Regions from separate parts of the Promicromonospora sp. NPDC060271 genome, predicted to be linked through region 3. Evidence: riboswitches for the same ligand, from Rfam matches in the RefSeq annotation. Region 3 holds a riboswitch; each other region holds the start of a gene.
The links. Region 3 has a riboswitch for cyclic di-AMP ahead of ACFWE2_RS10070 (C40 family peptidase). Riboswitches for the same ligand answer to the same signal wherever they lie in the genome.
Positions count from the first base shown of each region.

Region 1: linked by a shared signal. The riboswitch ahead of ACFWE2_RS11515 (C40 family peptidase) and the one ahead of ACFWE2_RS10070 (C40 family peptidase) in region 3 are both predicted to bind cyclic di-AMP.
Region 2: linked by a shared signal. The riboswitch ahead of ACFWE2_RS15780 (C40 family peptidase) and the one ahead of ACFWE2_RS10070 (C40 family peptidase) in region 3 are both predicted to bind cyclic di-AMP.

Region 1 is NZ_JBHXBG010000061.1:4,205-8,670, reverse strand. Features, by position in the region: gene ACFWE2_RS11525 (S8 family serine peptidase) at 64-1,125, opposite strand; gene ACFWE2_RS11520 (hypothetical protein) at 1,269-2,162, opposite strand; cyclic di-AMP (ydaO/yuaA leader) riboswitch at 2,328-2,521, shown strand; gene ACFWE2_RS11515 (C40 family peptidase) at 2,569-3,258, shown strand; gene ACFWE2_RS11510 (hypothetical protein) at 3,365-4,309, opposite strand; gene ACFWE2_RS11505 (GlsB/YeaQ/YmgE family stress response membrane protein) at 4,306-4,466, opposite strand, start outside.
Region 2 is NZ_JBHXBG010000097.1:1,727-6,192, forward strand. Features, by position in the region: gene mutM (bifunctional DNA-formamidopyrimidine glycosylase/DNA-(apurinic or apyrimidinic site) lyase) at 1-83, shown strand, start outside; gene ACFWE2_RS15775 (phosphoglycerate dehydrogenase) at 172-1,149, opposite strand; gene ACFWE2_RS15780 (C40 family peptidase) at 1,253-2,152, opposite strand; cyclic di-AMP (ydaO/yuaA leader) riboswitch at 2,156-2,305, opposite strand; gene ACFWE2_RS15785 (phytoene desaturase family protein) at 2,461-4,056, shown strand; gene ACFWE2_RS15790 (GNAT family N-acetyltransferase) at 4,129-4,466, shown strand, end outside.
Region 3 is NZ_JBHXBG010000049.1:9,394-13,859, forward strand. Features, by position in the region: gene ACFWE2_RS10060 (serine hydrolase) at 1-487, opposite strand, end outside; gene ACFWE2_RS10065 (FAD-binding oxidoreductase) at 828-2,174, shown strand; cyclic di-AMP (ydaO/yuaA leader) riboswitch at 2,328-2,480, shown strand; gene ACFWE2_RS10070 (C40 family peptidase) at 2,480-3,235, shown strand; gene ACFWE2_RS10075 (purine-cytosine permease family protein) at 3,426-4,466, shown strand, end outside.

The sequences.
Region 1 (4,466 bases), on a different contig from region 3:
CAGCGAAGTAGAACCGCAGCTCGGCTGCGGTTCTACTTCGCCCTGGTTCTACTTCGGCGGGGGTCAGTACGCGACCGCCGCGGCCGCGTCGACGATGCCGTACCCGTACAGCGGTGTCCACACACCGACAAGGCCGAGGAGCGGGTCGCGAGCCGTGCCGAGGATCGCGTTCTCGACCTCTGCCATCGTCCGGCCCTGGCCGTAGAGCAGCGCCGCGACGCCTGCCACGTGGGGCGTCGCCATCGACGTGCCCGCGTAGGCGTCGTAGCTGCCGCCCGCGCACGTGTCCGAGCCCGTACCGACGGGCACCGTCGACCAGACGTCGCCGTCGCAGCCGTTCAGCCCGCCCGCACCGCCGGGCGCCGAGACGCTCTTCAAATCGAGCTTGATCGGGAGCTCGGAGTAGTAGGCGTGGAGGCGGGCCGAGTCCGTTGCCCCCACGCAGATGGCCGAGCTGGTGAAGGCCGGGTCGCTGCACAGCGGCGTCGACGAGTTGCCTGCCGCCGCGACCGTCAGCACCCCCAGCTCCCGGGCGTACGCGATGGCGTCGCGCATCAGCGTGTCGAGGCCGATGATCGTCAGCAGCTGCCCGCCCGGGGCCGAGCCGAGGGAGAGGTTGATGACGTCGGCGCCGTTGTCGGCGGCCCACCGGATCCCGTCCGCGATGTCCTGCGACGAGCCCGTGCCGGCTTCGAGGACCTTGACCGGCAGCACCTTGGCGCCGGGCGCCACGCCCGCGACGCCTACACCGTTGTCGGCTGCGGCGGCGACGATGCCTGCCACGTGCGTGCCGTGCTCGTCCCCGTCGTTCTGACCGTCGGGACCCCTGAAGTCCCCCTCGCCGCACGGACGGACGTCCGCGCAGCCGGTGAAGGTGGCACCAGGCAGGAGCTGGCCGGCCAGGTCCGGCTGGTCGAAGTCGACACCCGTGTCGACGACGGCCACCACCGCGCCCTCACCCGTGCCGGCCGACCAGGCGGCCTCGGCGTTGATCTGGTCCAGGCCCCACTGCTTGTCCCGGAGGGGGTCGTCGGTGGCGGCCTGTGCCCCGGGCGCCACAGCGACGAGCACCGCAACGGCGAGTGCCGCGGAGGTGGTGGCGGCGGCGAATGACTTCCTGTTCATGTGTGCCCCCTGTGTCCGCTCGCGAGCCGAATACTCACGAACCAGGACAAAACTATGGGGACCGGACACGCGTCGAACAGGGCCGGGAGCGCACGGCGGGTGAAATTTACACGATCGCAATCAGCAGGGGCGCCAACTGCCGGTCAGGCCCAGGCCTCGGAGAGCTCGCTCTCGTCCGCCGCCTCCCGGGAGAGCCGGAGCGCTGCGATCGCCGCACCGAGCAGCAGGGCGACCACCCACGCGCCGAGCTGGTGCGTGTCGGGCGCCATGGCCGCCGAGGCGAGCTCGTGCGCCACGATCGCCGCTGCCGACAGCGGGTTCTCCGTGAGCGCGGAGCCCGGCCAGATGTTCTCCTGCACGGCCAGGAGAGCCGGCCCGGCCGCCTGCAGCACCCAGACGATGCCCGCGGTCGGCAGCCAGCCGAGAAGCTCGAGCGGCCGGCTGTCCACCGCCAGGCCGAACGCGATCCCGAGCGCCACCGCGAAGATCCACCACGTCCCGGTGGGCGACACCAGGTTGCCCGGCACCAGACCCCACAGCCAGCCGTCCAGGAGCACGACCGGCAGGGCCAGGGCAGGCCCACGCAGGACGGCCGGGCCAAGGGCCACCAGGAGGCCGGCCGCGAGCCCTACGACTCCGGCGGCGACGGTGACGACGAGCATCCCGAGCGGCGCGGCGTCACCGGGAGCGCTGCCGCGGATCGCGAGCAGGCACGAGGCGCCGCCCGCCGCGGACATGGCGAGCAGGGTGCCCGCCGTCGCGGCGGCCGCGCCCGCCCTGGCCGAGGCCGGGATGCCCGCCGTGAGGCCGCCGAGAAGGCCACCGATCAGCGCCATGACGACCAGGCCGACCACCGCGTCGTCGGCGGTGAACGGGAGCGGCAGGAATCCGGTGGAGCGCACTGACGAGGCCTCAGCAAGACCCATGACCTCGTACAACGCCTGCAGGAGCCAGGGCAGGAACCCGCATACCCACCAGACGACGGTACTGATGGGAAGCACCCACCAGGCGGAGACGCGATATGCGCTTTCACCCATGCCGCCGAACGGTAGCCGATGTATGTGATGTCGGTCATAGCCCATGAAGACCGGAACGGCGCAAATCTGCGCCTTCGACAGGTGAGACCGGAATGCGTAACCCGATCGTGACTTTTCTGGGGAAGGTGTGTACTTTGACTTCTGCCCCACCACATCGGTGAGGCCGTGAGCCGGACGCCGAATCCTGTCACCGGTTCATGACCAGACGTTCGAGACAGGAGCGGGGGACCCACCTTCCCGGGCGACAGCACCATCGTCGCCCTCGGGGTGAAGCCGGACGGAACCCCCCAGTAGCCGTGCGGCCGGGTACTCCTACCCGAACCCGACAGCTGACCTCGCAGGCGGTACAGGAGACATTCAGGTGACGAACTCCCTCCGCGGACGGCATCGTGACAGCCGTCCGGCCATGACACCGCTGACTATTCTTGCTCGTACCGCCACGGAGAACGCGGGCACCGTAGCCCGCCGAGGAGCCATCGCCGCAGCAGCCGGTGGCGTCCTGATCTCGACCATCGCGACGACGGCCCACGCGGCCCCCGCCATGGATCTGAAGACCGACGTGAAGTCCGCCAAGCTGAACACGGTCGACCTGCGCTCCCTCACCGCCGTGGCCAAGCAGGCGGTCGCCGCGGCCCCGACCGTGACCGTCCCGTCCGACGCGAAGATGCCGATCGAGATGGAAGCACTCGGCACCTCCTCGGGCGCCGACGGCAAGAAGGGCGACGGCCCCGCCGTGGTCTCGGTCGACGCGCCGGACCCGGTCCCGCTCGGCGAGCAGGCCATCAACGTCGCTTTCAACTACCTCGGCATCACGTACGTGCTGGGCGGTAACTCGCCGGCCGAGGGCATGGACTGCTCGGGCCTCATCCAGTACGTGTACGCCCAGCTCGGTGTGAACCTGCCGCACTCCTCGAGCGCGATGCTCGGTTCCGGCTACCAGGTCACCTACCCGGAGCCCGGCGACATCGTCTGGACGCCCGGCCACGTCGCCCTGTACGCGGGCGACGGCATGATCATCGAGGCGTGGGCAGCCGGCATGCCGGTGCGCTACACCGAGATGTGGCAGAACAGCCCGACGTTCATCCGCGTCGTCTGAAGCTGAGCTACCGCAGCGCATCGACCACAGCACATCGCGAGGCGTCGCTCCCGCGCCGGGTTTCCGCCCGACGCCGGAGGCGGCGCCTCTCGCGTGTCCGGAGTCGCTACTCCGGCCAGTCGCAGTAGTCCGCGACGAAGGAGTAGAAGTCGGAGCGCGCGGTGTCGGGCATCGGCACGTAGACCGGCTCCTGCCTGACGCCGTCGACCCGCGCGGACACCGGCAGGAACGTGCCCCGCTTGTCCTCGGCCACCGCATGGACGTCGCAGCGGGCGGGAACCACGGCGAGGACCACCTCGCCGGACCCTTGTCCCGCCAGGTCCCGGCCGACCCAGCCCGAGGCGTCGCCACCCGGGTCCGCGTTGCTCATCAGGGTCGTCCCGGCGATCCGGTCGAGGACGACCTCCGGACCGCCGTCGACCGGCTCGATCCGCAGCGTGACCAGGGCGGTCAGCTCTCCGTCGCGGGTCTCGACGGGGACGTCGGGATCAACGGTGAGGTCGGCACCCGCCGCTACCGCCGCTGCCGAGCAGTCCAACGCGTGGTTCCGGGCGAGATGTCCCACGGGATCGCTCACCTCGTCGACGGGGATGTCTGTCGCCGGACCCAGGTCGTCACCCTCACCGAGGGCCAGCGTGATCGTGGCGGACGGCGCAGCGGCCGCCGCGGCACCGCCGTCCGCCGTCTCCGGGTCCGCGCACCTGGCCTCGCCAAGCCCCACGTAGACGGCGCGCGTGGCACCGGGCCGCAGGACGAGGGTGCGTCCCTCCTTGGCGGGGCGTGACGGCCCGAACTGCGCGGTCCGCAAGGCCCCCGAGAGGAGCGTCATCGTCTCGTCGGAGTCGTTGGTGACCTCGAGCCGGATCTCCCGCTTCGCGTACTGCTCGCGGCCCTGCGCCACCTCGACGCTGAGGTGGGCGGCGACGTCGTCGGGTACCGGACCGTTGGCGGACGACGGCGCGGCGCCGCCCGTACACGCGACCGCGGCCGCGCCGACCACCCACGTCAGAACGACGAGGATGGCGACGCGGCCGCGGTGTGCTGCGATCAAGCGGTCTTGCGGCGGCCGAAGATCGCCTGGACGATCAGGATCACGATGATCGCGCCGATCACCGAGAAGAGCCAGCTCTCCCAGGACCAGAACTCGTCCAGGCTGACGTTGAAGATGAGCCCGCCGAGCCATCCACCGAGCATGGCGCCGAGCACAC
Region 2 (4,466 bases), on a different contig from region 3:
GCACGCCGGTGCGCCGCGACGCGTTCATGAACCGCTCGTCGTTCAGCTGCCCGACCTGCCAGCCGGCCCCCAGGGCGAGGTAGAGCGCCTGTCCGGACGCACGCTCTACCTCGGCAACAGGTTGATGCCGAAGTAGAGCGGGTGTCCGGACGCACGCTCTACCTCGCGGCACTACCTCGTGGCTACGTTGCGGAGTTCCGCGCCCGTGCGCCAGGCCGTGAGCTGGTCCGCGAGGAAGCGAGCGGCGCCGCGCGGCCGGCCTCCTGCCACGTGCGGCGTGAGGATCAGGTTCGGGAGGTCCCAGAGCGGGGAGTCCTCCGGCAGGGGCTCCGTCTCCATGACGTCGAGCGCCGCTCCCGCGAGCCGCCCGGACCGCAGTGCGTCGGCGAGCGCTTCCTCGTCCACCGTCGCACCTCGGCCGACGTTCACGAACCGGGCCGACGGCGGCAGCAGGCCGAGCACGCGGGCGTCGAGGGCGTGCCGCGTGGCGGGGATCGCGGGCAGCAGCGAGACGAGCAGGTCGGTCTCGGCGAGCAGGGCGTCCAGGCCGTCCGGCCCCACCACCGGATACCCGGAACGTTCGCCCGCACGCGACGCGACGCCGGTCACCCGTGCGCCGAGCGCGGTCAGCAGCGGGGCCAGCCGCAGGGCGATCGACCCGAAACCCCAGATCGTCACGCGTGCGCCGTCGAGCGTGTACTCGCGGCCGGTGACCGGGTCGGCCTGCGCGAACGCGATCTCCTTGGCCCAGTGGTGCTCCCGCTGCGCCGCGAGGGAGACGTCGATGCGGCGCACCGTCGCAAGGACCAGCGCCAGGGTGTGCTCGGTGACCGTGTCGTCGTGCAGGGACTGGCCGGAGGAGATGACGACGTCGGGCCCGAACCCGGCGCGCAGCGCGACGTCGGGCCCCGCGGAGAGGGTCTGCACCCAGCGCAGCCGGGGGAGCCGGCGGGCGGCGTCGGCGAGGATCTTGGGCGGGCTGGACCAGGTGACCAGCATCTCCGCGTCGGTGTGTTCCTCGGGGACCGGCTCGTTCATCGCGTAGCCGGCGACGGTGTCGATGCCGCCCGGCGCGAAGGAGGCCCCGCCGTCGGGCAGCAGGGACGGGAAGTCGAGGTCGAAGGGCACGTCCGGTACGAGGATCTTCACGCCCGGGACGTTACCGGACGAGCCCCGGACGAGAACGAGGTGTGTCGCGCCCAGGGCTGGCGCGACACACCTCGCGGTCCGCAGTGTGGTTCGGCGTGGGGGGTCAGCCCGTCACGCGGATGAACACCGGGTTGTTCTGCCACATCTCGCCGTACTGCACGGGGGTGCCCTCCTGCTGGGCCTCGACGACCATGCCGCCGCCCGCGTAGAGGGCGACGTGGCCCGGCGTCCACACGATGTCACCCGGCTGCGCCGAGGCGGCGGAGACCTGGTACCCGATGGTCGAGATGGCGCTCGAGCTGTGGGGGATCGAGATGCCGAGCTGGCCGTAGACGTACTGGATGAGCCCCGAGCAGTCGAAGCCGCTGGGGGAGGCTCCGCCCCACACGTAGGGCACACCGACGTACTCGAGTGCGAGGTTGACGGCCTGCTGACCCAGTCCGGACGAGTCGGCCGCGGCGGCTGCCGCTGCCTCGGCGGCGGCCTCGGCCTCCGCGGCGGCTTCGGCGGCCTCGGCCTCGGCCTTCGCCTTCGCCTCGGCCTCCGCCTTGGCACGAGCCTCGGCCTCCGCCTTGGCCTTTGCCTCGGCGATGCCTTCCTCGGTCTCGGCGTACGGCGTCACGGACACGCGCCCGCGCTCGGCGTAGAAGTCGGCGTCCTGGGTGACCTTGACCTTCGTCACCAGGTTCTCGGCGAGGCTGGCGCGGACGGTGGAGTCGACCGTGTTGCTGATGGTGTTGCTGACCGGTGTCGCGTTCGCGAGCGTGGCCTGCGTGTGCGTCTCGGCGGGCGCGGTGTGGGCGGTCTGGGTGAAGACCGACGCCAGCATGCCGGACGTGACGACCGCGATGGCGCCGGTCCGGGCGGCATTCTCCGCGGCGGTCTGGGTCAGTGCGGTGAAGGGGGTGAGCGCGGGGCCGTCGGCGCGGTGCCTGCCCCGGTTGCTGGGACGGTTTGCCTGTTCGTCCGCCCAGTCGTTGGTGCGGTCGGTGAGTACGGTCACCAGTGATCTCCTCGGACGCCTACGAAGTGAGCTGTCGGGTTCGGATGGGAGAGCGATTCACCCGGCCTCATGAGGAGGCTTCACCCCAAGGACACTCGCGTGCCCGCTTACTTGGTTCCCCCGCCCCTGTCACGGTTCTGGCTGCCAAGGTCCGGTGACAGGGTTCGGCGTCCGGGCCTGGACCTCCCCGTTGCTGGAGAGGCGAGATCGACCGTACCTGCCCCTCGCGCAAATGTCACGATTAGGTCACATAGCGACCTGTGATGGAACGTCCTTGGCAATCTGTGCCCCATGCCACTATGGCGACCATGACCGATTCGATGCGCTCCCGGTACGACGTCGTGGTGGTGGGCGGGGGTCACAACGGCCTGACCGCGGCGGCCTACGCGGCCCGTGGCGGCCGGTCCGTCCTCGTCCTCGAACGTGCGGACCACGTGGGCGGCGCCGCCGTCTCGGCCCGCCCCTTCGCCGGGGTGGACGCGCGGCTGTCGCGCTACTCCTACCTCGTCTCGCTCCTGCCTCGCCGGGTGATCGACGAGCTCGGGCTGTCCGTCACGCTGAGGCGCCGCCGCTGGTCCTCGTACACACCGGTGGCCGACGGCGGCCTGCTCGTCGACAGCCAGGACGACGCCGCCACGCGCGCCTCGTTCCGGCGGCTCACCGGTTCGGACGCCGACTTCGAGTCCTGGGGCCGCTTCTACGCCATGACCACCGAGGTGGCCCGCCGGCTCGCGCCGACGCTCACCGAACCCCTGCTCCCGCGGTCGGCGGTCCGGGACCTCGTGGTCGACGGCGTGGGCGAGGAGGCCTGGCGGGCGCTCTTCGAGGAGCCCCTCGGAGAGGTGCTGCGCCGCACCTTCACCGATGACGTGGTCCGTGGCGTCGCGGCCACCGACGGCCTGATCGGTACGTTCGCCGACGTCGACGAGCCGTCCCTGCGGCAGAACCGCTGCTTTCTCTACCACGTCATCGGCAACGGGACCGGCGACTGGGACGTGCCGGTGGGTGGCATGGGCGCCGTCTCGGGCGCCCTGCGCGACGCCGCCGTAGCGGCCGGCGCGACGATAGTCACCTCGGCGACGGTCACCGCCGTCGATCCAGGAGCACCCGGCGCACCCGGCGCGGAGGTCGTCTGGACCGACGCAGAGGGACGCACCCGGGGTGTCACGGCCGGCCATGTGCTCGCGGCGTGCGCCCCGGCGGAGCTCGACCGGCTGCTGGGCGGCGGCCCCTCGACGTCGGCCGACCGTCCCGAGGGCGCCCAGCTCAAGGTCAACATGCTGCTCACCCGCCTGCCCAGGCTGCGCGACGACGTCGACCCCGTCGCGGCGTTCAGCGGGACCCTGCACGTCAACGAGTCCCTGACCCAGCTCCAGGCAGCGCACGCGCAGGCCGCCGCCGGGCGCATCCCCGACCTGCCGCCCAGCGAGATCTACTGCCACACGCTCACCGACCGGACGATCCTCGGGCCGGAGCTCGCCGCGACGGACGCGCAGACCATCACGCTGTTCGGGCTGCACATGCCGGCACGGCTCTTCCGCGCCGAACCCGACGCCGCCCGTGACCAGGCACTCCGGGCCACGCTCGCCTCCCTCGACTCCGTGCTGGCCGAGCCGATCGAGGACGTGCTCGCCCGCGACGCCGACGGCGCCCCCTGCCTCGAGGTGCGCACCCCCGTCGACCTGGAGCGTGACATCGGGCTGCCGGGCGGGCACATCTTCCACCGCGACCTCAGCTGGCCGTTCGCCGAGCCGGACGCCGGCGACGAGTCCGGCCGCTGGGGCGTCGCGACGGAGCACCCCCGGGTTCTCCTGGCAGCCGCCGGAGCCCGCCGCGGCGGCGGCGTGAGCGGTATCCCGGGCCGAGCGGCGGCCATGGCGGTCCTCGGGAGCGACGTCGGCTGACGGGTCTCCGGCGCTGGCCCGCGACCTAGGCTGACGGGTCTCCGGTGCTGGCCCGCCACCTAGGATGTGGCCGTGCATATCCGACACGCCCTCCCCGTCGACGCCCCGGCGATCGCCCCGCTCCTCGGCCAGCTCGGTTACCCCAGCACCGCGGAGGACGTCGCCGCCAGGTTCGCCCGTGTCGCGGGCAGCGAGAACGACGTGGCCTGGCTGGCGGTCGACCAGGACGAGGCCGATGCGGAGGCAGCGGTCGGGTTCGCCTCGGGTCACGTCCGCTGGGCCTACGAGCTCGATGCGCCGGTGGCCCAGCTCACCGCCCTCGTCGTCGCCGAGTCGAACCGTGGCACCGGGGCAGGGCGCGCTCTCGTCGCGGCCTTCGAGGAATGGGCGAGGGCCGCGGGCGCCGTCCG
Region 3 (4,466 bases):
ACCGCGGGACGTCGAAGTCGAGGTACTCCGCGATATCGGTGTCGAGGTCGACGTCGCCGCTCTCGACGAGCTGCATCGCGGCGGTGGCGGTGAACAGCTTGGAGACCGAACCGGGGCGGAACAGCGTGCTCTCCGGGTCGACCGGGACCGCCTCACCGCTCGTCGTACCCGTGTCGGCGTAGCCGTAACCGCGGGTGGTGACGACCTTGCCGTCGTCGACCACCGTGACGACGCCGCCCGCGATGCCCGCGTTCTCCAGCGCGGAGGGCAGCAGACCGTCGAGCCAGGCATCGACGTCCGACCGCGTGAGCGGGTGCTCGCCCGGCGGGGCGGAGACGGGCGGGGGCGGCGTCGGTTCGGCGGCGCTCGCGGCGGACGCCGGGACGCCGGCGGCGACGGTGATCGCGAGCGCCCCCACGGCGGCGAGCGCCGCCAGGGTGCGCACGCGGCCGGGCCGCCGGGTGGGTGGTTCATGGGACGGGAACATCGTCGCGCTCCTCGCGTTCGGCGGGTGTTCGGGCTGGTCCGGAGGGCTTTCTTCCGGACGACACCAGCCTGTCGGGCGGGCGGCGGCGGCACATCGCCCGCTGGCACGCACTTGGCTTACGACCTTTGGTGGAGGCGGGCTCCGTCCGACGTCGATGACCATGCACCTGCTGCCGGACCACGGCCTGTTGTGGCAGCAGGTGCATGGTCGATCTGTGGGCAGGCTCCCCCGGACGACGCACGGGCGTGACGGGCGTCACACCGCGCGCTGTCACATCTTCCGGGGCCGGGGAGTCTCCTCCACATCGGGTGCACCGAGCACCCCCTGTGGAAGGAACACCATGACCTCAGCGATCGAGAACCTCCGCCGCGACTTCGGCGGCGACGTCATCGAGCCGGGCGCGGCCGAGTACGAGGCGGTGAGCCGCGCGAAGCTGGTCGCGGGCAGCCCGGCCTTCGTCCTGCGCCCCAAGACGGTCGGTGACGTGCAGACGGCGGTCCGGTTCGCCGTCGGATCCGGGCTGACGCTCTCCGTGCGCGGCGGCGGCCACAGCTTTCCAGGCTTCGGCACCAACGACGGCGGCATCGTGATCGACCTGAGCGCTCTCGCCGACGTCGAGGTGATCGACGCGGACCGCCATCTCGTCCGGGTCGGCGGCGGCGCGACCTGGGGCCAGGTGGCCGAGGCGCTGGCGCCGCACGGCCTCGCGATCTCCTCCGGTGACACCAGGAGCGTCGGGGTCGGCGGGCTGACCCTGAGCGGTGGCATCGGCTGGAAGGTCCGCAAGCACGGCCTGACCCTCGACCACCTGGCGGCCGCGCAGCTCGTCACCGCCGACGGCGCGGTCGTGCCCGCGAGCGCGGAGGAGAACCCCGAGCTGTTCTGGGCGATCCGCGGGGGCGGCGGCAATCTCGGCGTCGTGACCTCCTTCGAGTTCGTGGCCCACCCGACGACGGAGGTCTTCTTCGGCAAGATCACGTTCCCCGCCGCTGAGACCGCCGTCGTGCTCCAGGGCTGGGCGGACCACCTCCGCACGGCGCCCGACGAGCTGACCTCCATCGCGAACCTGGCCAACCCGTTCGCGGGCGGCCCTGAGGCACCGCTCGAGATCCACGTGGCGTTCGACGGCGACGACCCGGAGCTCGCGGCCGGCGCGCTCGACCCGATCCGCCGGCTCGGGACGGTGCTGGAGGACGACGTCGCTCCGCACGCCTACGCCGACATCCTCGTGGAGGGCGCCGCACTGCCGCCGGGTCTCGAGCTGCTGGGCCACAGCGGCTTCGTCGAGCGGGAGTCGGTGTCCGACGCGCTGCGGATCCTCGCCGAGGTCGGGACGTCGGCGGGTGCGCCGTCGATAGCGATCCGCAGCGTGGGCGGTGCGGTGTCACGGGTCCCGGCCGATGCGACGGCGTACGCGCACCGCGGGGCGGAGCTGCTGGTCGCGACGGTGGCCGGCGGCCCGAAGCCGGTGGTCGAGGCCGCCCGTCCTGGCCTCGCCGCGATCTGGGCCAGGCTCGCCCCGCACGTCAACGGTGCGTACTCGAACTTCCTCGGGACGACCACGGCGGACGACGTCGCGGCGGTCTATCCGGCGGCGACCTACGAGCGACTTGCGGCAATCAAGCGGCAGTACGACCCGAGCAACCTGTTCGCCCGGAATCACAACGTTCCGCCCGCGGCGGAGTGACCTACCTCATAGGGACAATTCGGGTCAAGTAGGACGCGAACTACCCCGTCAGCCGTGATGCGATTGTGACTTTGCGGCCGACCGGGGTTAGCGTCACTCCGGTTCGCGGGAAGTCCGCGGGCACTCGAGGCGGGCGCCGAGCCCTGTCACCGCCCCGAGACTGCACAGAACACGGACAGGGACGGGGGAACCACGTAAGCGGGCACCGACGGTGTCCTTGGGGTGAAGCCGCACGAGCAGTACGCGGCCGGGTCATTCTCCGATCCGAATCCGACAGCTCACCTCGTAGGCGTCAGGAGAAGCTCTTGAGTACTCGCACGCCTGGGCGCCACCGTGCTGCCCGCAGACCGATCACCCCGCTGACTCCCCTCTCCCGTGCCGCGGCGCGGGGCATCTCGGGTGCCGCCCGCCGCGGCGCGCTCGTCGTCGCCGGTTCCGGCCTGGCCGTCTCCCTGCTCAGCGCTCCCGCGGACGCCGCGCCCGTTGCCGACAACAGCCCGTCCACCGCCGAGCTGGACATCCTGAACAAGACGTCGCAGGGCTCGGTCGCCGGGGCCGCGGTCGTCGAGGCAGTGAACACCGCGCCCGCCGTGCAGGTGGCCGCCGACAGCAAGTTCACGCTGGAGACGGGCACCATCAAGGTGACACCCGCCCCCGAGCCCGAGCCGGAGCCGGTCGTCGAGGAGGTCGTCGAGACCGCCGCGGCCGTCCAGGAGACCGTCCCGGCCGCCGCCAACGACATCGTCTCCATCGCCCGGCAGTACATCGGTGTGCCGTACGTCTGGGCAGGCTCGACGCCCGCCGGCTTCGACTGCTCCGGGTTCACCTCGTACGTCTACGCCCAGGTCGGCATCGACCTGCCGCGCACCTCCTCGGAGCAGCGCTACGCGGGCACCGTGGTGTCCGCGGCCGAGGCGCAGCCCGGTGACCTCATCTGGACCCCCGGCCACATCGCCATCTACGCGGGCAACGGCATGCAGATCGAGGCGCCGGTTCCCGGCCAGACCGTGCACGAGTCGCAGATCTGGCAGGACAGCCCGACCTTCATCCGCGTCGGCTGAGGCTGAGCCGGAGGCGCAGCGCATGGTGCGGGCCGAGGAACGAGGCACGCGCCCGTAGCGGAGCCACAGGCTCAGGCGACGTGAGCAGAGCCTGAGCCGGAGCCCCGCACCACCCGCCGCATCACGAGGACCCGCACCGACACGGTGCGGGTCCTCGTGCGTGTCAGAGGCAGGTGGCAGGATCGCCACCATGAGCGTCCCCACGGCGGTCGAGACCAACGCCCTCAACACCATCGACGAGTCCGAGCGGCGCGGCTCGCCACGCAACCTGTTCTGGCCCTGGTTCGGGGCCAACGTGTCCGTGCTCGGGCTCGGTTACGGCTCCTACCTGCTCGGCTTCGGTGTCTCGTTCTGGCAGGCGACGGTGGTCGGCGCCGTCGGCATCGTCGTGTCGTTCCTCTTCTGCGGGTTCATCTCGCTGGCCGGCAAGCGCGGTTCGGCGCCCACCATGGTGCTGTCCCGCGCGGCGTTCGGGGTGCGCGGCAACAAGCTGCCCTCCCTGCTGTCGTGGATCCTCACCGTCGGCTGGGAGACGGTGCTCGTGGCCCTGGCCACGCTCGCGACCTCGACCGTGCTGGGGGCGCTCGGCTGGGGCGGCGGAACCGTCACCAAGATCGTTGCCCTCGTGGTCGTGGCGGGCATCGTGGTGGCCGCCGGCGTCTTCGGGTTCGACCTCGTGATGCGGCTGCAGGTCGTCATCACCGTCCTGACCGCCGTGCTCACCGTCGTCTACATCATCCTGGTGGCCGACCACGTCGACTGGGCCACCGTCGCCGCGCTCCCCGCGGGCGGCGCGCCACAGGTGATCGGCGGTCTGGTGTTCATGATGACCGGGTTCGGCCTGGGCTGGGTCAACATGGCCGCCGACTACTCGCGCTACCTGCCCCGCTCCGCCTCCGGCCCGCGGATCGTCGGCTGGACCACCCTGGGCGCCTCGCTGGCCCCCGTGGTGCTGCTCGTCTTCGGCCTGCTGCTCGCGGGCTCCGACCCCGACCTGAACGCGGCGATCGGCGCCGACCCGATCGGCGCCCTGTCCACGCTCCTGCCCACGTGGTTCCTCGTCCCGTTCGTCGTGGTCGCCCTGGCCGGGCTGATCGGCGGTGCGGCGCTCGACATCTACTCCTCGGGCCTCGCCCTGCTCTCCCTGGGCCTGCCCGCCCCGCGCTGGGTCGCCGCCGCCATCGACGGCGGGCTCATGGTGATCGGCGCGATCTACGTCGTGTTCGTCGCG